Regions from separate parts of the Verrucosispora sp. TAA-831 genome, predicted to be linked through region 4. Evidence: riboswitches for the same ligand, from Rfam matches in the RefSeq annotation. Region 4 holds a riboswitch; each other region holds the start of a gene.
What was found. Region 4 has a riboswitch for cyclic di-AMP ahead of ACQVFL_RS01760 (coiled-coil domain-containing protein). Riboswitches for the same ligand answer to the same signal wherever they lie in the genome.

Region 1 (5,812 bases), 500 kb from region 4:
AAGATGTTCGCCGTGATCCGGCTGGGCCAGCCCGACCCGTCCCGCTCCGGTGACCACGCCGCGCGTACGAAGACCATGCTCGCGGAGACGGCCGGGCACACCCGGATGCTCCGCTGGAGCGTGGTCGGCGCCGCGCACTGGTTCGTGATGGTCGGCTTTCTCGTGCTGTCGCTGCTGGTGCTCGAGGCGTACTTCGAGGTGGTGTCGCCGACCGCCGGCCTGCCGCTGATCGGTGGCTGGACGCTCTACGGGCTGGTCACCGAGTGGATCGGCATCCTCGGCGTGGTCGGCATCGTGGTGCTGATCGCGATCCGGGTGGCCAACCGGCCGAGTCAGGCCGGACGCCGGTCCCGGTTCACCGGCTCCACCATGTGGCAGGGCTACTTCGTCGAGGCCGTCGTCCTCGCCGTCCTCGTCATGGGCTTCCTGATCCGTGGCTTCAAGGTGGCCACCGACCACTTCGAGTACCCGACCTGGGCCACCCCGCTGAGTCACGCGGTCGGCTCGGTGTTGCCGGACTGGGAGTCCGGGGTCAGCATCGCCGCCCTGGTCAAGATCGCGATCTCGATGACCTGGCTCATCGTGATCTCGCTGAACGTGACCATGGGCGTCGCCTGGCACCGCTTCCTCGCCTTCCCGAACATCTACTTCAAGCGCAAGCCGGGTGCGTCCGGCTCCGGCCTCGGGCCGCTGCGGCCGATGACGAGCGAGGGCAAGCCGCTCGACTTCGAGGAGGCCGATCCGGAGAAGGACCAGTTCGGCGTCGCGCACGTCGAGCAGTTCACCTGGAAGGGCCTGCTGGACTTCAGCACCTGCACGGAGTGCGGCCGGTGCCAGTCGCAGTGCCCGGCGTGGAACACCGGCAAGCCGCTGTCGCCGAAGCTGCTGGTGCTCAGCCTGCGTGACCACGCGTACGCCAAGGCGCCCTATCTGCTGGCCGGCGGCGGCAAGGACCTCACCGGCGAGGAGAAGGCCACCGCCGCGCAACTCGCCCACCTCGACGTGCTGGCGCTCGCCGAGGCGGAGAAGCCGCTGATCGGCGACGCCGAGGCGGGCGGCGTGATCGACCCGGACGTGCTCTGGTCGTGCACCACCTGCGGGGCCTGCGTCGAGCAGTGCCCGGTGGACATCGAGCACGTCGACCACATCGTCGACATGCGCCGCTACCAGGTGCTGATCGAGTCGAACTTCCCCTCCGAGGCCGGCGTGATGCTGCGCAACCTGGAGAACAAGGGCAACCCCTGGGGCGCGCCGCAGAACACCCGGGAGGACTGGACCAAGGGTCTCGATTTCGAGGTGCCCCGGGTCGGCGAGGTCGAGGACTTCGAGTACCTCTTCTGGGTCGGCTGCGCGGGCGCGTTCGAGGACCGGGCGAAGAAGACCACTCGGGCGGTCGCCACGCTGCTGAACGAGGCCGGTGTCTCGTTCGCCATCCTCGGTGAGGGCGAGACGTGCTCGGGCGACCCGGCCCGCCGGATCGGCAACGAGTTCGTCTTCCAGATGCTCGCCCAGCAGAACGTGGAGACGCTCAACGAGGCGTTCGAGGGCCGCGAGAAGGCAAAGCGGAAGATCGTCGCGACCTGTCCGCACTGCTTCAACACCCTGGGCAACGAGTACGGCCAGCTCGGCGGCGAGTTCGAGGTGGTGCACCACACCCAGTTGCTGGCGCACCTGGTCGCCACCGGCAAGCTGACCCCGGTGCAGCCGGTCGACGGCGGCGTCACCTACCACGACCCGTGCTACCTGGGCCGGCACAACCGGGTCTTCGCCCCGCCGCGCGAGGTGCTGGGCAGCGCCGTCGGTGCCGACAACAGCGTGGTCGAGATGCCGCGCAACAGCGAGCGCTCCTTCTGCTGTGGCGCCGGTGGCGCGCGCATGTGGATGGAGGAGCGGATCGGTAAGCGGATCAATGTGGATCGGGTCGAGGAGGCCATGTCCACCGGCGCGAAGACCGTCGCGGTCGGCTGTCCGTTCTGCTCGACGATGCTGAGTGACGGAGTCAACGGCAAGGGGGCGGGCGACCAGGTCGAGGTGGTCGACGTGGCCAGCGTGCTGCTGCGTTCGATCAAGCCCGAGCCGACCCGGGGCGCCGAGGAGGGCGAGCCGGTCGCCGGGTGACCAGCGAGAACGTCGGGGCGTGGTCGGCATCTGTACGGATGCCGACACGTCCTGATTTTTATATTGGCGGAGATGACTGTAACGAATTGGTCGACACCCTTTGTGTGCGGTCCGTCGCACAAAGGTGAATGAGCCGTTGGTCGCCTTGATTCCACCGCGCGCCTTCCCTAATGTGAGGCACCGACCGCCGTGGGTCGTCTGTCTCGCCCCCTACCGCTAGCGGGACGCCCGGTGGTCGGTCGCAAAGGAGTCGGTGCCGGTGGCAACCATGCCCCTCCATCGTCATGCGCCGGGACGCCCCACCCCCGCGCGCGGGCTGCGCAAGGCCGCTCGCCGCCTGGTCGTCCTGGTCGCCGCCGCCGCGGTCGGTGCCGGTCTGGTCGCCGCGCCCGCGTCCGCCGCGCCGTCGGTGGACGAGATCGAGCGCCAGATCGACAAGCAGTGGCAGCAGCTCGAACCCACTATCGAGCAGTTCAACAAGGTGCGCTCGGAGCTGCGGACCAACCGCGAGAAGGCCGACAAGCTGCAAAAGAAGATCGAGCCGCTGGCGCTGGAGACGGAGCTGGCGATGAACCGGGTCGCCGGTCTGGCCTCCCGGTACTACATCACCGGCCCCTCGCAGGAGATCGGCGCGGTGCTGCTCAACGCGAAGCCGGACAAGCTCGGTGAGCAGATGGCCCTCCTCGACCGGCTGGCCTGGGAGGAGCGCCGTCAGCTCGAGGGCGTCATGAAGATCCGGAAGAAGTACGACGACCAGAAGGCCGTACTCGACGCGCTGATCGTCGACCAGGAGGCCAAGCAGAAGCAGCTCGCGGCGAAGAAGAAGCAGATCGACGCCGAGATCAAGCGGCTGGAACGGTCCCTTCCGGTGACCACCGTCAAGACCACCAACTGCCCGACCATCAACGGTGTGGTCAGCGACGCGGCCCGGACGGCGATCCGGACCGCCTGCGCGCAGGTCGGCAAGCCGTACGTCTGGGGTGCCACCGGGCCGAACTCGTTCGACTGCTCGGGTCTCACCCAGTACGCGTACAAGGCGGCGGGTATCTACCTGACCCACTTCACGGGTGCCCAGTGGCGCGAGGGCAAGGCCATCTCCCGGGCTGACGCCCGCCCCGGTGACCTCGTGTTCTTCCGCAGCGACGTGAGCCACGTCGGGATCTATCTGGGGAACAACACGATGGTGCACGCGGCGCGTGCCGGTGTGCCGGTGAACGTCTCGCCGATCACGACGATGCCGGTCGCCGGCTTCCGTCGACCCGGCTGACGCCTGAGCGCGTACGCAGGAACGACGAAAGGCCCTCGGTCAAGCGACCGGGGGCCTTCTTCGTTGTCGGATTAATGCACCGAGAGTGACGGTGTGGGTGTGTTGCGTATCGACGCCGATCGTCCCTACGCTGGTCAATCGTCGGCCCGCTGGCAGGACCGCCCACCCGGGGCGGTGACGGTCCGACACCGCCGAGTCGCTGTCCGAGCGAGCCGGGGACCCAGGTTCCCGGGGTGAGTCCGCGATCGTCGCGGTAGGGCGTCCCCTTCCCGCCCGAACCCGTCAGCTAACCCGGTAGGCGGTCTGGGAAGAAGGAGTACGCAGCCCGGTGGCACACCATGCCCCGCGGCCACCGTCGTACCGGCCGGCGAAGCCCGGCCCGACGACGGCTGCGCCGCGATTCCGCTGGTACCGCTGCACCACCGCACTCGCCGCACTCGCCGCGACCGCCGTTCTGCTGACCGGCGGCGCGACGGCGGCCCACGCCGATCCCACGGTCGACGACATCGAGCGCCAGATCGACGAGGACTGGAACCGGCTCGAAGCCGTCATCGAACGGCACAACGCGACCCGGCAGGACCTGGCCGGCACCCGCCGGGAGGCAGACGCGCTGACCGCCCGCATCGCCCCGCTCCAACAGCAGGTGGACGAGGCGACGAAGCGGGTCGGCGCGCTGGCCGCGCGCGCGTACCGGGGCGAGCCGGTCCGCGCCGTGAACACGCTGCTGGGCAGCCGGTCGCCGGGCGAGGTCGTCGCCCAGCTCGGCCTGCTCGACCGGTACGCCCGCTTCCAGCAGGAGGACGTACGCCAGGCGCGTGAGCTGTGGGACGAACTCGCCGCCACCCGAGCCGGACTGGACCGCACCATCGCCGAGCTGACCCGCACCGAGGCCGACCTGGCCGCGAAGCGGCGGCAGATCGACACCGAGATCGAGCGGTTGCAGCGGTTGCGGCTGCGGGCGTACGACGACGGGGGTGGTGGTCCGCTGCGGCCGGCGCCCTGTCCGGCCACCTACCCGGGTGGCCCGGCCGGTGAGGCGGTCACCTTCGCCTGCGCCCAGATCGGCAAGCCGTACTCGTGGGGTGCCGAGGGGCCGCACGCGTACGACTGCTCGGGGTTGATGTTGGCCGCGTGGGCGCGGGCCGGGGTGGCGCTGCCGCACAACGCGGCGCGGCAGCGGCAGGTCACCGCCTCGGTCGGTCGCGGCGACCTGCGCCCAGGTGATCTGGTCTTCTACTACCGCGACCTGCACCACGTCGGCATGTACGTCGGCGGCGGGTGGGTGGTGCACGCCTCCCGGGCGGGCAAGCCGATCGCGATGAAGCGGATGGACAGCAGCCCGATCCACAGCTTCGGCCGACCCGGCTGAGTAGCCGGATGATCGCGGGCCCGCTCCACGGCGGCGCGGGCCCGCCGGTCGTCAGCGGGTCGTCAGCGGGTCGGCCAGGTACGCCAGTTCTGCCAGGCGCGGCTCGGCGTCGGGCCGCGCTGCCCCTGGTAGCGCGAGCCGTAGACGAGCGAGCCGTACGGGTGCTCGGCGGGCGAGGAGAGCCGGAAGATGCAGAGCTGGCCGATCTTCATGCCGGGCCAGAGCGTGATCGGCAGGTTGGCCACGTTGGACAGCTCCAGCGTCACGTGCCCGGAGAAGCCGGGGTCGATGAAACCGGCGGTGGAGTGCGTCAGCAGGCCGAGGCGGCCGAGGCTGGACTTGCCTTCGAGCCGGCCGGCGAGCTGGTCGCCGAGCGAGATCACCTCAAGCGTGGAGGCGAGCACGAACTCACCGGGGTGCAACACGAACGGCTCGCCGTCGGGCACCTCCACCGGCGAGGTGAGATCGTCCTGCTGGGTCGCCGGGTCGATGTGTGTGTACAGGTGGTTGTTGAACACCCGGAACAGCTTGTCCAGGCGGACGTCGATGCTGGACGGCTGCACCAGGGTGGGCTCGAAGGGCTCCAGTGCCAGGGTGCCGGCCTTGATCTCGGAGACCAGGTCACGGTCGGAGAGCAGCATCGCCACACCTTAGCGGCCGGTATGCGTGACCTGCGTGTCGGACTACCCGCTTAGAACGTATGTTCGATAGGATGGCGGCATGGCTTCCTGGTCCGAATTCACCGCTGACGAGCCTCGACTCGCCGACGGGATCCGCCTTCTCATGCAGCAGTACGGCCCGGGCTTCGGCTACCTGGCCACGGTCCGCGCCGACGGCGGGCCCCGGGTGCACCCGGTCTCCCCGCTGATCACCGACGACGGTCTGTTCTGTTTCGTGATCGACTCGCCGAAGCGGCGCGACCTGGAACGCGACGGGCGGTATGCGTTGCACTCGTTCCCGGCGGAGGAGAGCGACGACGAGGCGTACGTCGCCGGTCGGGCCCGACCCGTCACCGACGACGCCACGGTGGCCCGGCTGGCGCTGGCGGCCCGCGCAGC
Region 2 (5,812 bases), 1.7 Mb from region 4:
CACTGCATCCGGTTCACCCAGCTCACCCACGTCCAGCTACACCACGGCGACAGCGACAAGGCCCCCAGCGCCAACCCGGTGTCGGCGATCTTCGACCGGATCTTCGTGGCCGGCGAGGCGGCCATCGACCGGTACGCCCGGGCCGGAGTGGAGATCCCGGCCGAGAAGTTCGTGGTGGTGGGTCGCCCGCAGGTCGAGACGATCGAGGTACGCCACCAGCCGACGCGCGGACTGGCGAACCCCACGGTCCTCTACACCCCCACCTGGACCGGCCACCACGCCGACGCCGACTACTGCTCGCTGCCGATGGCCGAGACGCTGCTGCGACGGCTGCTCGACCGGGGCGCCACGGTGATCCTGCGGGCCCACCCCTACACCAACCAGCACCCGGCCTCGGCCCGGCGCCTGGCCCGGCTGCACGAGTTGCTCGCCGCCGACCGGTCCCGCACCGGCCGCCAGCACCTCTTCGGCGCCGCCGCCGGCCGGCTCACCCTGGCCGAGTCGGTGAACCGGGCGGACGCGTTGATCTCCGACGTCTCCGGGGTGGTCTCCGACTGGCTGTACTCGGGCAAGCCCTACACGGTCACCGACACCGGCGCCGACGGGGACCGGTTCGTCGAGCGGTTCCCCCTCGCCGCCACCGGCTACGTGCTGCGGCGGGACATGTCCGACCTGGACGACGTGCTGACCCGGCTGCTCGACACCGATCCGCTCGCCGAGGCGCGCTGGGCGACCCGGCGGCGCTACCTGGGCGACTTCCCCGCCGAGACGTACGCCGAGGCGTTCCTGGCGGCCGCCCGACGGGAGCTGGACCCGGCCTGGAGTGCCCCGGCACCGCGTACCACGACCGACGCCGCGCTGCCCAGCGCCACCTGAGCGGTCCTCAGCGCCAGGGGTCGAGCAACGCCAGCACCGCCGCGGGGTCCTCGATGTGGGCGTTGTGCCCGAGACCGGGCAGCGTGACCACGGGCACGTCGTACTCCCGGAGTTGGGCGTCGGTGACCATCGCGTCGTGTTCGCCCCGGGCCAGCAGGACCGGTACGTCGATCGCCGCCAGCAGGGCGGCCAGGTCGGGTTCGCCGACGGCGAAGGCGGCCGGGTCCATGGCCAGCCGCCACCGCCCGTCCACCTGCCGCAGCCCGGCGTCCACCGCCGGTCGCTCCGGGCTGAGCAGCCCGGTCAGGCCGGACACACGCAGATGCCGCCGGGCCGCCTCGTCACGGGTGGTGAACCAGGTGACCGGCCGGGCGGCGAGATCGGCGGCGCGGGCCAGCTCCGCCGGGGACCACACCGCCTTGATGCCGAGGCCCACCACCGCGTCGACCGGCACGCCCCGATCGGCGGCGGCCAGCGCCAGCCCGACCACCCCGCCGAGCGAGTGTCCCAGTACGACGATCCGGTCGTCCGGGGCGAGGCTCTCCGCGACCCGGTCGGCGAGGGCGGTGAACGAGTACTCCGGCAGCGGCGACGCGCCGCCGTGACCGGCCAGGTCCGGGGCGGACCAACGGCCCGGCCACCGTTGTTCCAGCAGCGGCGCCCAGGGCAGCCACACGTCGCCGGTGGCACCCATCCCGTGCAGCAGCACCAGCACCGCCCGGCCGCCCGACTCCTCGCTCATGCGCGAAGTCTGCCACCCCGGACCCGGATGTAAGGAAGGGTCCCCTGCTATGCACCAGGCGATAGCAGGGGACCCTTCCTTACATCTCAGGAGGAGTAGCCGCGGGTCGCGGCCCAGTGGGCGAGGTCGATGGTGGTCATCCAGTACGAGTAGTACGAGGCGTCGGCCGAGTCGGCGATCTTGACCAGGCGACCGTCGTCCTCGTAGCCCACCACGGCGACGTAGTGGCCACCGGGGAAGGAGTGCCAGCCGCCGTCGGTGTCGGTGGCACTGCCGGCCACGTTCACCACGACACCGCGCCCGTCGGTGATCGCCTCCACCACGTCGGCCTGGAGCTGGTCCATCTGGGCCGGGGTGGCCGAACCGCCCCGCAGCATCGTGGTCGAGTACGGCTCGCCCTTGACGGTGGCGTTGAGCACCCGGGTGGTGTCCAGGGCCGAGTTGGTGCCGGCGTACGTGGTGCCGAGCTGCGCGGCCAGGGTGTCCTGGTCACGGTCGACACCGGCGGCGCTGAGCGCGTTGCGTACCGCGGCCGGACCGCAGTAGTAGCCGGTGGTCTGGGCCTGGAAGTCGTAGTCCAGGACCTTCCGGGCCGGCGGCTTCGGTGCGGCCTTCGCACTGCTGGCCACCGGCGAGGGGGCCGCCGAGGTGGTCTTCGGCGAGGGCGACGGCGACGGGGCGGCGCTGCTCGGGGCCGCGCTGCTGGGCGAGGTCGACGGGGTCGACTCCACCCGGGTGTCGGCGCGGGAGACCGCGGTGTCGCCACGCAACTCGGCGACGGCGGTCGTGGTGTGCGCGGTGGCCGGGGCGTCGGAGGTGTCGACGAGTACGGCACCGGCACCGGTGGCCAGCGCCAGCGCGGCCGCCGAGGCGGCGACGACCTGGTAGGGGCGTTCGGTGGCCAGCCGACGTAGCTGGCGCGTGACGGTCTGCTTCACGGAGTCCTCCACGGGGGCTCAGGGAGGCACGGCGAACCGCTCCGGCGGTCAGCTCGACAGGACCTGTCGAGGACCACCCGAGTACGGGGACGACCGTGCGAGGGGCTGCGCCCGGGCTAGCGGGCGGGGGCGGTGGCCGCAGTCAGCTCGTGGCCGACGGCCCGGCGAGCGCGGGCACCGCGGTGCCGTGGAGGAACAAGGGGGGTACGACGAGGGGCTGCACGAGTGGAAAGCTCCTTCCGACACCGCCGACCGGGTTAGCTGACGGGTTCGGGCGGGAAGACGGCCCTACCGTGAGCCGAGGCTCGCGGATTCACCCCAGTGGTGCGGTGGGTCCCCGGTTCGTGAGACCACGATTAGGCGGGTCGATGCGGCGTCGCCTCCTGCGATCGGGTACCGCATCGGACGGGCCGACACTACTGGTCGGTCACTGCCCTGCCAACCCGCCCTGACCTGCGTAAACATGATCCAGATCGATGATTTTCGGGCGTTCGGTCATCGATGTCGCGCAACGGGACCGATGGCGATCGACGCAACGGGCGGTGACAAGGGGACCACCCGCAGACAATGTCTCCGGGCTTCGCGTCCCGTCTCGGTCGGATCCGGCTCCGGTGTCCGTTCCGGCGGAAGGTGTGACCGGGCTCACCCGATCCGGCCGGACTATCCGGCCGACGGTTCATCCCACGCGCGCCGGACGCCACCGCAGGACCGCCGCCGCCGGACGCGCGACGGTGGTGACGGCGGGCGCCGGGAGCGGATTCGGCCGCAGGCGCTGCGCGGCGGCGTACGCCTCGGCGGAGAGCACCCGGGCCGCTTCGCCGGCCAACTCGGCCTCCCGCCAGGCGGCCCGTTCCCGCTCGGCGGCGGCCCGGTACGCGGCCCGGTGGTTGTCCCGGACGACGCGGGCCAGGACGACCTCCTGGTCGACCTGGTGCAGTCGCGCGTCCCAGCCGGCCCGACGGGCCAGCACGTCGGTGAGCTGCCGCGCCGACAGGTCACCGCGCCAGTGCGCCTTCATCGCGGCGTGGTGCAGCCAGCGCTCCCGGGCGGCGTACTCACTGGCGGTACGCGGGGTGCGGGGCGCGGGTAGCGCGGTGACCCCGGCGAGCCGCCGGGCCCGGCTCTCCGCCTCGTCGTAGGAGGCCCAGGACCGGTCGAGGGCGGTCTGAGCGGTGTGCCACGCCTCCCGACGCCGTGCCGCGTTCTGCGCGGCCCCGGCGGCGGCCACGGCCACCTCACCGGCGTAGCGGCGCAGGTCGGCCGCCTCGGCCTCGGCGGGGTCGTCGACCGGGCCGGTGTCGTCGCCGGTCGATTCGGGCCGGGCGACCATGGCGGTGAGCACGCCCAGCGCGAGCACGAGCAGCACCGACCAGATGGCGGCGGCCCGGGGCACCTCGATCAGGAACTGGTAGAGAACGGTCTTCTCCATGGCGGGACCTCGTGGGCTGTGGTGCGCTGACAGCGGGCCGCCGGACCCGGTCGCCGGTGGCGGGTGCCACGGGCCGGGCGGGGCGGTGGGGACGCATCGCGGGGGCAGTGGTCCCGGGAACACCGGGACGGGCTGCGGCGGAGTCGGTCGACGCGCCGCAGCGGGACGCGAGTGGTCAGGCGCCGGGTGGGGCGCGAGCACCGTGGGCGCCCGGTGGGACCACCGTCGGGGGCGGTGCCGCCGGACCCGCCACCGCCGTCACGGCGGGCCGGTACGCCTCCGGGCGCGCCTCGGACAGCAGCCCGGGCACGCCGGCCGGGTCGGCGTGGTCGACGGCCACAGTGGCGTCCGGCGTGATCACCTCGCCGGGCGACGTGGCGTGCCAGCCGGTGTGGGGCGCCTGCGCGAGGAGGGCGGCCGAGGCGAGCCCGTCGGCGGGGTGCCCGGCGGGGGCACCCGGAGCGGAGGTCGCCCAGGCGCCGAGGGTGAAGGCGGCGGCGACCGCGAACCCGGTCAGTAGCCGGGTCGCCCAGCGCGCCAGCCACCACAGGGGACGGGTGGGCGCGACGGGAGGCACGTCGTCAGGCTACCGCCAGCACCCTCCCACCGCATCGACCACGGGCGTGTCGGGTCGGCGACGCGCCGTCGGCGACACACGAAACAGCAGGTCACTGCGGTGACGAGCAGCCTCCACGGTGGACTCAGCGAGACGGGTCGTGGCGTGCGGTGGTGTGCGGCTCGTCCTCCGGCACGCGCTGCCTCGGCAGCCCGGCGGGCGGGCCGTCGGCCCCGGCGGAGGTGTCCACGGACGGCCTGGCGGAGGCCGTACGGCTCGGGGCCAACCGCCGCATCATCGGCTGCTCCACGTAGCGGTGCAGCAACGCGGCCATCGCCAGGGTGAGCAGCAGGAACCCGATCACCGCCGGCACTCCCCACCAGCCGGGCAGGCCGGTGCCCCAGTCTCCGGTGAGCCGCAGGATCGTCATGATCACGAAGACGTGCACCAGATAGAAGGCGAACGAGACCTCGCCCAGCCAGACCATCAAACGAGAGCGTAGCGGCGACCGACGGCCGTGCACGTCGGCGTCCGCCGCCGCCGCGATCACCAGGACGTACGCCACGGACAGCAGCGCCGCCCACAGCTCGGCCCGGATCCACTGCGAGGCCGCCACCCAGGTCGCGACGAAGATCACGGTGGCCAGCGGCAGCCGTGGGCCGCGCCAGCGACCGCGCAGCATCAGCTCGGCGGCGGCCACGCCCATCCAGAACTCCAGCGACCGCACCAGCGGGAAGATCTGGGCGAACCACCAGCGGCTCTGCTCCGGCACCAGCAACTGGCCGGGCCAGAGCGCCAGGATGAGCAGTGGCATGGCGATCACCACGGTCCACAGCATCCACGGCCTGGCCCGGCGGACCAGCGGCAACGCCAGCGGCAGGCAGAGATAGAAGAACAGCTCGCAGGAGAGCGACCAGCTCACGTTGTTGACGCTGTAGAAGTAACCCGGTCGCGGGTCCCACGCCTGGAGCAGGAACAGGTTCTCCAGCGCGGCGACCGGGTTGATCGGGTCGGCGAACCAGAGCGCCGCGAGCATCGCCAGCGCCCACATCACCAGGTGGTTCGGATAGATCTTGGCGATCCGTCGACGCCAGAACCGACGGCGGGAGTCGCCCACCCGGGCCGACCAGACCAGCACGAAGCCGCTGAGGATGAAGAAGAACTGCACCCCGGACAGGCCCAGGGTGAAGATCTCGCTGACCACCGCCTGGTGGCCGGGCTCGGCGATGATGCGCATGGTGCCGGCGTGGAAACCGAAGACCAGCAGCGCG
Region 3 (5,812 bases), 2.2 Mb from region 4:
GTCCGGGAGCGGGCGCTGCCCCGGGGGGCGCGACGCAACGAGGTCCGCCGGGCCGGTTTCGACGGCATCCTGGCGGCGCTCTGGGCACAGGCCCGCCGGTTGGGCATCCCCCGGCTGCCCGAGCAGCGGGCCTTCGAGGACGAGCTGATCGACCGGACGGATTTTCGGGACTTCCTCAAGGCGTGGTGGCCCCGGCTGCATCCCCGCCACGTGCTCGGCTGGCTGGCCGATCCGGAGCGGCTGCGCCGGTACGCCGCCGGGCTGCTGTCCCGGGCCGAGATCCGGCTGCTGGAGCAGGCGTACCGGGGGCTGGCCGCCGAGGGGCCGACCGTCGCCGACGTGGCGCTGCTCGACGAGTTGGACGCGTTGCTCGGCAAGCCGGTGCGTCCAGCCCGGGCGAAACGTGACCCGTTCCAGCTCGCCGGTGGGGTGCGCGAGCTGAGCACGTACGCCGACCGGCAGCGGGCCGCCCGCCAGGCCGCTCGCGAGCGACCCGAGGACTACCGCGACTACGCGCACGTGGTGGTGGACGAGTCGCAGGACGTCTCACCGATGCAGTGGCGGATGATCGGCCGACGCGGTCGGCTGGCCTCGTGGACGGTGGTGGGTGACCCGGCGCAGACCGCGTGGACGGGAGATCCGCAGGAGCTGTCCCGGGCCCGGGACCAGGCGTTGGGACGCCGTCGACGGCACCGGTTCACGCTCACCACCAACTACCGCAACTCGGCGGAGATCTTCGCCGTGGCGGCGGCCGAGATCCGCCGGGCGTACCCGGACCTGGCCCTGCCCACCGCGGTCCGGACCACCGGGATCGACCCGGTGGAGCTGGTGGTGCCGGCGACGGAGTTGGAGACCAGCGTGCTGACCGCCGCGAGCACGCTGTTGGGCGAGGTCGAGGGCACCGTCGGGGTGATCACGCCGGTGCCGCGCCGGGACGAGGTCGCGGCCTGGCTGGGCGGGCTCGGCGGCGAGCGTCTCCAGGTGGTGACCAGCCTGGAGGCCAAGGGCATGGAGTACGACGGGGTGGTGCTGGTCGCCCCCGGCGAGATCCGTGCCGATCCCGGCTCCGGCGTGCGTACGCTCTACGTCGCCCTGTCCCGGGCCACCCAGCGGCTGACCACGGTCGACCTGACCGACTGAGCGCGCACATATAGCAATGTCGGCATAGCTCCGCCCCGGGTCGGACGCAGCGCGCAAGGTGTCTGCGTGGGCGCGGGCCACGACCACCACCACGCCGCGGTGTCGCACGCCGCACACCGCCACTCCGGCCGGCTGTGGGCGGCGTTCGTGCTGCTCACCACGCTGATGGTGGTGGAGGCGGTGACCGCCCTGCGGACCGGCTCGCTGGCCCTGCTCTCCGACGCCGGGCACATGTTCACCGACGTGCTCGGCATCGGGATGGCGCTCGCGGCTCTCACCGCCGCCCGGCGCGTGGACGCCCATCCGCAACGCACCTTCGGCCTCTATCGGTTGGAGGTGCTCGCCGCGTTGGCCAACGCGGTGCTGCTCGTCGGCGTCGCCGGTTACGTGCTGGTCGAGGCGGTACGCCGGTTCGGCGACCCGCCGCAGGTGCGGACCGGGCCGGTGCTGGTGGTGGCCACGCTCGGCCTGCTCGCCAACCTGGTCGCGTTCGCGCTGCTGCGTCCCGGGGCGCGGGAGAGCATCAACCTGCGCGGGGCGTACCTGGAGGTGCTGGCGGACCTGCTCGGCTCGCTGGGCGTGATCGCGGCGGCGGCGCTGACCGCGCTGACCGGATGGTGGTGGACGGACCCGCTGGTGGCGGTGGCGATCGGCGCGTTCATCCTGCCGCGCACCTGGCGTCTGGGCCGGGCGGCGGTCCGCATCCTGGTGCAGGCCGCCCCGGAGCACCTCCAGGTCACCGCCGTGCACGACCGGCTGGCCGCGGTGCCCGGCGTGGCCGACGTCCACGACCTGCACGTCTGGACGCTCACCTCCGGGATGGAGGTGGCCTCGGCCCACCTGGCCACGGCCGAGGGCGCCGAGGTCGGCGCGGTGCTCCGCGCGGCCCGGACGGCGCTGCGCGAGGACTTCGACATCACGCACGCGACGCTCCAGATCGAGCCCGCGACGAGTGCCGGTGCCTGCGGGACGGTGGAGTGGTAGCGGGACCAGTAGCGCGAAAGACAACAAAAATACCTTATGTCTGGTTTACTCGTGGTCAGGGGAACACCAGGAGTCACACCGGCTGCACGGTCCCCACCAGCACCGGTAGGCTCGGACCCGGTCTCCGCCAGGCGGCACTCGACGGTGCCGGCGGTGACCGCCGCCTAATCGCCCGCGAGGGCGAACCGGGGAACCATGTTCCAGGGGTGCATCCGCGTCCAGCGGTAGGGATCTTCCGTCCCGAACCCGTCAGCTAACCCGGTCGGCGGCTGACGGAAGGACATGTGCATGCCAGCAGTGGCAACCGTGAGACCGGCCGCCCGTACGGCGGCCCTGATCGCCGCGGGGCTCGCCCTCGCCCTGGGCGCCGCGCTCGCTCCGTTCAGCGCTGCCTCCGCGGCCCCCGGTGACGTCGGCGACGAGGGCGGCACACCGGCGCTACGCGCCCAACTGGAGGCGGCCAGCAAGGGCTACCTCGACGCCAAGACCGCCCTGGACCGCTCGGTCGACCGGCAGAAGAAGCTCGCCGAGCAGCTCACCACGACCGAGGGCCAGCTCACCGAACGCAGCGCCAAGGTCGCCGAGATCGCCGCGCAGGCGTATCGCGGCGGTCGACTCGGTGCCGCGACGGCGCTGCTCAACAGCGGCTCCCCGGCCGGCTTCATGGACCGGGCGGCGGCACTGGACGCGGTGGCGGCCAACGAGGAACGCGCGCTGCGGGACCTGCGGGCCACCCGCGACGAGGTCGGCAGGACCAAGCAGGCCCTCGACGTCGAGGTGCAGGAGCAGCGCAAGCAGGTGGCCGTGATGGCCAAGCGCAAGGAGCAGGCCGAGCGCTCGCTGACCGTGGCCGAGGAACGCGCCGAGCGGGCCGAGCGGGCCGCGGCGCAGGAGCGGGCCAGCCGGACCCCGGCGCGCACCGGCGGCACCAGCAGCCCGACGGCCAAGCCCGCGCCCCGCAACGCCAACGGCTCCTGGCCGGCCGAGTCGTGCAGCGTCAACGACCCCACCCCGGCCAACGGCTGCATCACCCCGCGCACCCTGCACGCGCTCAACCAGACCAAGGCGGCCGGCTTCACCAGATACGTCTCCTGCTACCGCGCGGGCGGCTCGGGTGAGCACCCGAAGGGTCGGGCCTGCGACTTCGCGGCGCAGAAGAACGGCTTCGGCGGGGTCGCCACCGGCGGCGACCGGACGTACGGCAACAACCTGGCGGCGTTCTACGTCAACAACGCCGACCGTCTCGCCGTGCTCTACGTGATCTGGTACAAGCAGATCTGGCTGCCCAGCAGCGGCTGGCGCACGTACAGCGGCGCGCGTGGCGACCCGTCCAGCGACCACACCAACCACGTGCACCTGTCGGTGTACTGATCCACACGGCACGCCGGGTGGCCGCCCTCGTGAGGGACGGTCCACCCGGCGTCGTCGTTCCCGCACGCCGCCCCGGCCGTCCCGGACCGCCCCGCCCGTCGCCGCGCGCTCTCGGCCCACCTTGGTTACCGTCGACATCGAAGCGGACATTTCGTGGCGACCGGGAGGAACGGTTATGAGCGGACCGCAGTGGACCCAGTGCGACGGTGCGTCGTGAGCGCGCCGACCGGGCACGTGATGGTCTTCGCGCCGACGCCCCTGCTCACGGTCACGATCGACCAGCCCAACGACACGCCGGAACTGCACCTGCATCCCGGCGGCCAGGGGGTCTGGCAGGCCCGCATGGTGCTGTCGCACGGCATCGACGTGGTGCTCTGCACCGCCCTCGGCGGCGAGATCGGACAGGTGCTGGAGCCGTTGCTGGTCAGCGAGGGCGTCGACCTCAAGGTGGTGGCGCGCGACTCCGGCGGCAGCGGCGGGTACGTGCACGACCGTCGGGAGGGCACCCGGCAGGAGATCGTCGACGTGACCGGGCAGCCGCTGAGCCGACACGAGCTGGACGAGCTCTACAACCTGGCGCTCGGCGAGGGACTGCGGGCGGCGGTGAGCATCCTGAGCGGCCCGAACGACCCGTCGCTGGTCCCCGCCGACCTGTACCGGCGTTTCGCCGCCGACCTCGGCGCCAACGGCAGCCGGGTGGTGGTGGACCTCTGCGGCGACCACCTCAACGCCGTGCTGGACAGCGGGGTCTTCTTCGTCAAGGTCAGCCACGAGGAGCTGATCGCCGACGGTCGCGCAACCGACGACGACGAGGAGCAGCTCACCCGAGCGATGTACGACCTGCACGCCAACGGGGCCGAGAACGTGGTGGTCAGCCGCGCCGACAAGCCGGCACTGGCCCTCGTCGACGGCGAGGTCTTCGAGGTGCGGATGCCCCGCCTGGAGGCGGCCGACCCGCGAGGTGCGGGTGACTCGATGACCGCCAGCGTGGCCGCCGTGGTGGCGCGCGGCGGTGACGTACGCACCGCGATCCGGACCGGCGCGGCGGCCGGCGCGCTGAACGTCACCCGGCACGGGCTGGGCACCGGGCGGCTCGACTCGATCACCGGCCTGGTGGACCGGGTACGCCTGGAGCCGGCCGGCGTCCGCCGGCAGGAACGCACCACCCCCGACGAGTTGGCGCACCGGGTGGGTGGCGCATGACGTTGCGCGTGCTGATCACCAACGACGACGGGATCGCCGCGCCGGGTATCCAGGCGCTGGCCCGGGCGGCGGTGGACCGGGGGCTGGACGTGGTGGTCGCGGCCCCGTTGGAGGAGGCGAGCGGCACCAGCGCCGCGATGAGCGCGGTCGAGCAGGACGGGCAGGTGGTGGTCCACGAGCATCCGCTGCCGGGGCTGGCCGGGGTGCCGGCCTTCGGGGTGGGCGGCTCGCCCGGCTTCATCGCGTTGATCGCCGTGCACGGCGCGTTCGGGCCGCCGCCGACGGTGCTGCTCTCCGGCATCAACCGGGGGGCGAACGCGGGCCGGGCGGTGTTGCACTCCGGCACCGTGGGCGCGGCGTTCACCGCCGCCGCCAACGGCTGCCGGGCGTTGGCGGTGTCGCTGGACGTGCTCTCCGCCGGTGAGGCGACCGCCGTCAGCGGCGGGGCCGCGGTGGCCGCCGCGGCCCGGGTACGCGACGCCGAACGGAACTGGGCCACCGCCGCCCACGTCGCCCTGGACCTGCTCCCCCGGCTGACCGCCGGGCCGGCGGAGAGCGTGCTCAACGTCAACTCGCCGGACGTGCCGCCCGACCGGCTGCGCGGCGTACGTCGGGCGGGGCTGGCGACCTTCGGGCAGGTGCAGATGACCGTCGCCGAGTCCGGCCACGGTTTCGTGCGGACCGCGTTGGAGGAACCCGGTCAGGCGGTGCAGCCCGGCACCGACCTGGCGTGGCTCGCCGACGGGTACGCCACGGTGACGGCGGTCCGCGCCGTCACCGAGGTCTCCGACGTGAACCTGTCCGGCCTCGACGGCGACTGACGGTCAGCCGCCGGGAAGGACCTCGGGGGTGGCGGCGGCACCGGCGTAGTACGGCTCCGGTGCGCCGAAGAGACCGAGCAGCCCGGTCACCCAGAGCTGTCGGTGCACGAACCGACTGGGTTCGGTGACGACCAGCTTGACGCCGCTGACCTCAGCGGTCTGGAAGCCGGCGACCATCGCGCTGATGCCGACGGAGTCGATGAAGGTGACCAGCCGCATGTTGAGCTCGATCCGGGCCGGCCGCCCCTTGGCCAGCACTTCGGCGATGGCCTCTTTCACCTCGTACGCGGTGT
Region 4 (5,812 bases):
GCTCCAGACCACCGCCGTACGCACCAGCCAGGGCAGGGCCGCCCAGGTCTGTCTCGGCCCGGCACTGCGCCGCGTCGACTCCTCGGGCCTGAGCCCGTCACCCCGTGCGACCACGTCGGCCTCCTCTTCCCGGCGAGGTCGGTACCCGGACGGTGCCCGTCCGACACCGGTCCACGCTAGGTTCCCGCTCGACGCGCCGGAGGAGGTTCGCGCTATCTGCCTGTCACGGCAGAACCGGTCGGTACGCGGGTGCCGCCCGCCCACCGACCACGATGGGCATCTCGCGGGTCTGCTCGACGCCGCCGAGCGCGGTCAACGGCAGCACCGACTCGCGCTCATCGACCTGCGGCAGCAGTGCGGAGAGGGCCTCGTCGCGCAGGCTGCGTGCCGCTGCGGCGGCCAGCTCGGCGGCTCGCCAGCGCTCCTGCGCCTGCTCGTGGGCCGCCTGCTGGCGCGCGAAGAGGTGGTCGCGTACCGCCCGGCGCAGCGCCAGCTCCTGCTCGACCGGGTGCAGTCGCGGGTCCCAGCCCCGGTGGGCGAAGACGTCGCTGAGCTGTTCCACCGACAGCTCCCGCCGCCAGTACGCCTCCATGGCCGCCCGGTGCAGCCAGCGCTCCCGGTCGGCGTACTCGGCGGGGGTGCGCGGGGTCTGCGGCAGCGGCATCCCGGTCGCCGCGGTGAGCCGGCGGACGTCCGCCTCCGCCTTCTCGTACGTCTGCCACGCTCGTTCGGCCTCGTCCTGCGCGGTGAGCCACTCCTCGCGGCGGCGACGGGCCGTCGCGTCGGCCCGGTCGGCGGCGACGGCCACCTCCTCCGCCCAGCGATCCTGGTCCCGCTGTTCCTCGGTGTGCTCGGTGCGACTCGGCAGCGCCGCCTCGCGGATCCGGGCGCCCGCGTCGAACCGCAGGAGGTGGCGGGGGCGCAGCAGCAGGGCGGCGATGGCGAGGATCACCACGCCGAGCAGGCTCAGCCAGATCACGGCGGCCAGGGGGACGTCGGGCAGGACGTGGGAGAGAGCGGTTCGCATCATCAACACCTCTCGCGGTCGGATGAGGGTCGTCGACTGGGGGAAGGTCTGTGGTCGCCGAGGCGGCGACAGGACGGTGCGCGGGTCCGCGAGTGCCCGGGGCGGTCGGCGCCGGTGCGTCGGCCGGGTCCGGCGTTCGGGCCGGGTCGGCGGACGGTCGCGTGGGCCGGTGGGGCGTCCTGAGGCGGGCCGTCGGTCAGGCGGCCGGTGGGCCGCGCCGGGTCGGCTCGCCGTGGCCGACGGCGGGGCGTGGCGCGGCGAGCCGGTGGACCGTGGTGGTGGCGGCCGAGCCGGCCCCGGCGGAGGGCGCGGGCCGGGTCGGCGGCGCGGTCGGGGCCGTGTGCTGCGTCGGTGACGTCGACAGCGTGCCGGAGGCCCGCACCTGCTCGGTGACCGGTGCGACGGTGCCCGGCCAGGTCGGCAGGTCGGCGGTGACGGACCAGGCGTGATGACCGGCGACGGCGTGGGCCGTCTGGTCGCCGGCCGGGCGCAGCGGCAGGTCGGCGGCGGTGCCGAGGCCGACCGCCAGCACGAGGGCGGCCAGCGCGAGTCGGGTCAGCTCCCGCAACGTGCGCAGCGTCGCCGGCCACAGGGGACGGGCGAGCGCGACGGACGACACGAGTCCAACCTATCGTCCCCGTGCCCAGAACGCATGGGCCCGAGCGGAATCCGGTCGGTGAACCACGCCACGTAGTCCACTGTGGATGGCAGGTCGGGTCAGTCGGTGAACAGGGCCAGCAGGTCGCCGACCTGGCGGTCGGCCTCGGCCGGGTGGCGGAACCGGCCGGCCGGGTTGAGGGTGTACTCGTTGCGGCGACCCACCCGGGTGCGGTGCAGATAGCCGCCCGCCTCCAGGTCGGCGACGATGGCCTGGGCGGCGCGTTCGGTGACGCCCACCTCGCTGGCGACGTCGCGCAGCCGGGCGGTCGGGTTGCGGGCGATGGCGAGCAGCACGTGTGCATGGTTTGTCAAGAAAGTCCAGTTTCGGGTGCTTTCTCGCTCGTCTGAGGTCGCCATGCCCGCCATCGTATGGCCTGCCCCCGTCACGCTCCGGGGCTGCGCTCGCGCCCGTACGCTGCGATTGGCAAGCGTTCTGGAATACATGAAATGCAGATCACGCATAGCTTGACGTGCCTTGCGCTGCGTGTGACGGTTGGTGGCGGTCCGTGGCCAGCGCCGGCCGGGATGACCAGGCATTCCACCGAGAGACGAGGTGACGCCGGATGAGTCGACCCGGAACGATCGGGGCCCAGCCCGGTCCCGAACGCGAGTACCTGACCGCAGACCTTCCCGGCTCGCGGGAGCGGGCCCTCGCCGAGTTGATCGCCGGTAACCGTCGGTTCGTCACCGACACGCTGCGGCACCCCAACCAGAACGCCAGCCACCGGGCCGCGGTCGCCGCCGAGCAGCACCCCTTCGCGGTGATCGTGGGCTGCTCCGACTCCCGGCTCGCTGCGGAGATCATCTTCGACCGTGGGCTGGGTGATCTCTTCGTGATCCGGACCGCCGGACACACCATCGGCCCCGAGGTGCTGGGCAGCGTCGAGTACGCGGTGAGCGTGCTGCGTACGCCGCTGGTGGTGGTGCTCGGGCACGACTCGTGCGGTGCCGTCCAGGCGGCCCGGGCTGCGGCGGCCACCGGCACCGCGCCGTCGGGGCACCTGCGTGCCGTGGTGGACGCGGTGGTGCCCAGCCTGCGCCGGGCCGAGCAGGCGGGGATCGACGACCTGGACGCGATCGTCGACATCCACATCGCGCAGACCGTCGAGGCGATGCTGGAGTCGTCCGAGGCGCTGGCCGCCGAGGTGGCCGCGGGCGGGTGCGCGGTGGTGGGCATGTCGTACCGGCTGGCCGCCGGTGAGGTGCGGACCGTCGCGGCGGAGCCCGCCGAGATGGCGGGTGTGGTCACGCCCGTGGGCTGACCCGCCGGGCCACGCACCGACACGTACGACGAGGGCCGCTCCGCCGGACGGCGGAGCGGCCCTCGCGGGTCACCGGGACGCTGCTCAGAGCAGCGACACGTGCACGTGGTCCGTGTGGTTGGACGGGCCGCTGTAGGACCGCCACCGGTTCTCGGTCGGGAACCAGATCTGCCGGTTCCAGATCACGTAGTAGATGCCGAGCCGGTCGGCGTTGCGGACCAGGAAGGCCGCCAGGTTGTTGCCGTAGATCCGGGTGTCGTTGTTGTGCCAGGGGCTGAACCCGCTGTTCTGCAACGACCAGTCACACGCCCGGCCCTTGGGGTGCTCGAACTTGTCACCGGGCCGCCAGCAGCCGACGAAGCGGTTGAAGCCGGCGCGCTTGACCTCCTTGTACATGTGCAGCGTGCGCGGCGTGATGCAGCCCGACGTGGTCGGGTCGTTCTGGCTGCACGACTCCGGCTTCCAGCTCCCGTCCGAGGCACGGTTCGGGGCCACCCGGGCGACCGGCGAGGTCGCGGCCACCAGGCCGCCGGTCAGGCTCTCGCCACCGACCAGGCGGAGCGACTTCTCCGCCTCGGTCTTCTTGCGCGCCATGTCGTTGGTCAGCTTCTGCTGTTCGCGCACCTCGGCGTCGGACGCGAGCTTGGCCCGGTCGGCGCGCTCCCGGACCGTGTTGACCTCGCCCAACTTCTTGTCGTTGAACAGGTTCAACTCGTCGAGGGCGGAGGCCCGGTCCATGAACGAGTCCGGAGCGTTGCTCTGCAACAACATCGCTATCGCGCCCACCCGGCCGGTCCGGTACGACTGCGTCGCGATCTCGGCGACCTGTGGCCTGAGCGCTTCCAGGTCGGCCTCTGCGCGGCGCAGTTCGAGGTCGAGCTTGAGCTGTCGCTTCTTGGACTTGTCCAGTTGGTTCTTGGCCTTGGAGAAGTCGCGGTTCGCCGACTCGATCAGGTCGTTGAGCATCGGCGGGTCGTCGTCGTGCTCGGCCGGAGCGGGTGGGTTCGGCGCGGCCATGGCCGGCAGGGGGCCGGCGAACACGGCGAACGCGGCGAACACGGCCACCACGGGTGTCATCCAGCGGCGTAGGGGTGCCGTCACTTCTTTCCCTTCCATCGACCGCCGACCGGGTTAGCTGACGGGTTCGGAACGGAAGTGGCCCCTACCGCTGACGCGGATTCACCCCACCTACCTGGGTCCCCGGCTCGCCTCGCGGCGATTGGGCGGTGGCACCGCAGGCGCCGGTGCGCGCCTTCGGCGGTGACCGGCAGTGAGGTTACCCGACGGTCGATGTCAGTCTCTACGCCCCGAACCCGGCCAGATGCGTCATTTCGTAATCGCGATGAGTGACCAACGACACGGGCACGAACCGTGTCGGCAGGGGCGGTCACGCTGCGGGGTGTCACCATGTGGTGTCCGTGCTCCTGTCCGGGTCGGGCCACCGCGATCCGGTGGCGGGGGGTGTGTCACGCACACGCGCGGTGCTCAGCGCGTGCAGGGCCTCGGTCCGGTCGATGCCGGGCCGGGGAGTCGGGGGAGTGGGACCGTCGCCGTCCGGCCCGTCGTCGGGGCCGCCGGGTTCCGGCGTGTCCCGCCGCCCGGCGGTGACCACCAGCGCGGCCAGTGCGGTCGTCAGCGGTACGGCGGCGACCAGCCCCAGCGTGGCCACCACGCTGCGGACGATCTCCTGGGTGAGGAACTCGCTGGTGATGATCTGGCCGAGCGCGCGGCTGTCGGCGGTGAGCAGGAGCAGCAGCGGCAGCGACGCGCCCGCGTACGCCAGCACGATGGTGTTCACCACCGAGGCGATGTGGGCCCGGCCGACCCGGGTCGCCGACCGGTACAGCTCCCGGCGGGTGAAACCCGGATTGGCGTGCCGCAGCTCGGTCACCGCGGCGGCCTGGGTCACCGTGACGTCGTCGAGCACGCCGAGCGAGCCGATGATGATGCCGGCGAGCAGCAGGCCGTGCAGGTCGACGTCGCCCCGGAACATGGACAGCGTGGTGGCGTCCTCGCTGCCGAAGCCGGTCAGGTGGGTGGCCCGGGTGGCAGCCAGCCCGAGCAGGCCGGTGAGCACCAGGCTGCCGAGGGTGCCGAGGACGGCCACCGAGGTCTGTGCCGAGATGCCGTGCGTCAGGTACAGCACCACGAACATGATCAGTGCCGCGCCGACGATGGCCACCACCAGCGGCGGCTGACCGGCGCTGATGCCGGGCAGCACGAAGGTGATCAGGATGGCGAAACTGGCCGCCAGGCCGCCCAGCGCGGCCAGGCCGCGTAGCCGTCCGAAGGCCACGATGGCGGCGGCGAACAGCACCGCGAGCCAGATCAGCGGCTTGCCCCGCTGGTGCTCGGCGATGTTGTAGGAGCTGATCGAGGGGTCCTCGGGATCGATCAGGGAGACCAGGATGATCGCGTCGCCGACGCTGACCGAGGGCGCTCCCGGCCCGTCCGGCAGCGGCGTCTGCACGTCCTGACCTTCGTCCGGGCCGCTGTCGACCCGGACGGTCACCGTGCCGCACTGCCGCCCGGCCGTGGTCGGGGTGCCCTCGGGCACGACCGGGTTCGGTGGGCAGGGCTCGTTCACCACCCGGGTGACCGTGCCGTGGTAGCGGGGCAGGTCGTCGGCGGCCTCGGGTCGGGGTGGGTCCGAGGGCCAGAGCACGAGCGCGGCGACCAGGGTGACGAGGAAGAGGGGGACCACCGTCACGATGAGGATCCGCCGCACCCGGGGTGGGGTGGGCGGAGCGGAACGGGTGTGGTCGGCGCCCATTCATTGTCTCCCAACGATTCCAAGGCGAACTACGTACCGGCGGTCGAGATGGTTCAGCGACGCCGACAGGCCGCCGCGGCGGGCATCCGG

Region 1: linked by a shared signal. The riboswitch ahead of ACQVFL_RS30755 (NlpC/P60 family protein) and the one ahead of ACQVFL_RS01760 (coiled-coil domain-containing protein) in region 4 are both predicted to bind cyclic di-AMP.
Region 2: linked by a shared signal. The riboswitch ahead of ACQVFL_RS09230 (C39 family peptidase) and the one ahead of ACQVFL_RS01760 (coiled-coil domain-containing protein) in region 4 are both predicted to bind cyclic di-AMP.
Region 3: linked by a shared signal. The riboswitch ahead of ACQVFL_RS23200 (coiled-coil domain-containing protein) and the one ahead of ACQVFL_RS01760 (coiled-coil domain-containing protein) in region 4 are both predicted to bind cyclic di-AMP.

What each region holds. Positions count from the first base shown of each region.
Region 1 is NZ_CP192240.1:6,912,650-6,918,461, forward strand. Features, by position in the region: gene ACQVFL_RS30745 ((Fe-S)-binding protein) at 1-2,118, shown strand, start outside; gene ACQVFL_RS30750 (NlpC/P60 family protein) at 2,372-3,385, shown strand; cyclic di-AMP (ydaO/yuaA leader) riboswitch at 3,565-3,701, shown strand; gene ACQVFL_RS30755 (NlpC/P60 family protein) at 3,714-4,754, shown strand; gene dcd (dCTP deaminase) at 4,817-5,395, opposite strand; gene ACQVFL_RS30765 (pyridoxamine 5'-phosphate oxidase family protein) at 5,475-5,812, shown strand, end outside.
Region 2 is NZ_CP192240.1:2,027,869-2,033,680, reverse strand. Features, by position in the region: gene ACQVFL_RS09240 (CDP-glycerol glycerophosphotransferase family protein) at 1-876, shown strand, start outside; gene ACQVFL_RS09235 (alpha/beta fold hydrolase) at 884-1,618, opposite strand; gene ACQVFL_RS09230 (C39 family peptidase) at 1,705-2,568, opposite strand; cyclic di-AMP (ydaO/yuaA leader) riboswitch at 2,788-2,929, opposite strand; gene ACQVFL_RS09225 (hypothetical protein) at 3,233-3,985, opposite strand; gene ACQVFL_RS09220 (hypothetical protein) at 4,161-4,562, opposite strand; gene ACQVFL_RS09215 (acyltransferase family protein) at 4,687-5,812, opposite strand, start outside.
Region 3 is NZ_CP192240.1:5,243,288-5,249,099, forward strand. Features, by position in the region: gene ACQVFL_RS23190 (HelD family protein) at 1-1,140, shown strand, start outside; gene ACQVFL_RS23195 (cation diffusion facilitator family transporter) at 1,207-2,124, shown strand; cyclic di-AMP (ydaO/yuaA leader) riboswitch at 2,276-2,408, shown strand; gene ACQVFL_RS23200 (coiled-coil domain-containing protein) at 2,413-3,495, shown strand; gene ACQVFL_RS23205 (PfkB family carbohydrate kinase) at 3,733-4,698, shown strand; gene surE (5'/3'-nucleotidase SurE) at 4,695-5,519, shown strand; gene ACQVFL_RS23215 (STAS domain-containing protein) at 5,523-5,812, opposite strand, start outside.
Region 4 is NZ_CP192240.1:374,684-380,495, forward strand. Features, by position in the region: gene ACQVFL_RS01735 (AI-2E family transporter) at 1-114, opposite strand, end outside; gene ACQVFL_RS01740 (hypothetical protein) at 224-1,030, opposite strand; gene ACQVFL_RS01745 (hypothetical protein) at 1,224-1,646, opposite strand; gene ACQVFL_RS01750 (helix-turn-helix transcriptional regulator) at 1,745-2,053, opposite strand; gene ACQVFL_RS01755 (carbonic anhydrase) at 2,251-2,949, shown strand; gene ACQVFL_RS01760 (coiled-coil domain-containing protein) at 3,034-4,050, opposite strand; cyclic di-AMP (ydaO/yuaA leader) riboswitch at 4,054-4,185, opposite strand; gene ACQVFL_RS01765 (YibE/F family protein) at 4,352-5,722, opposite strand.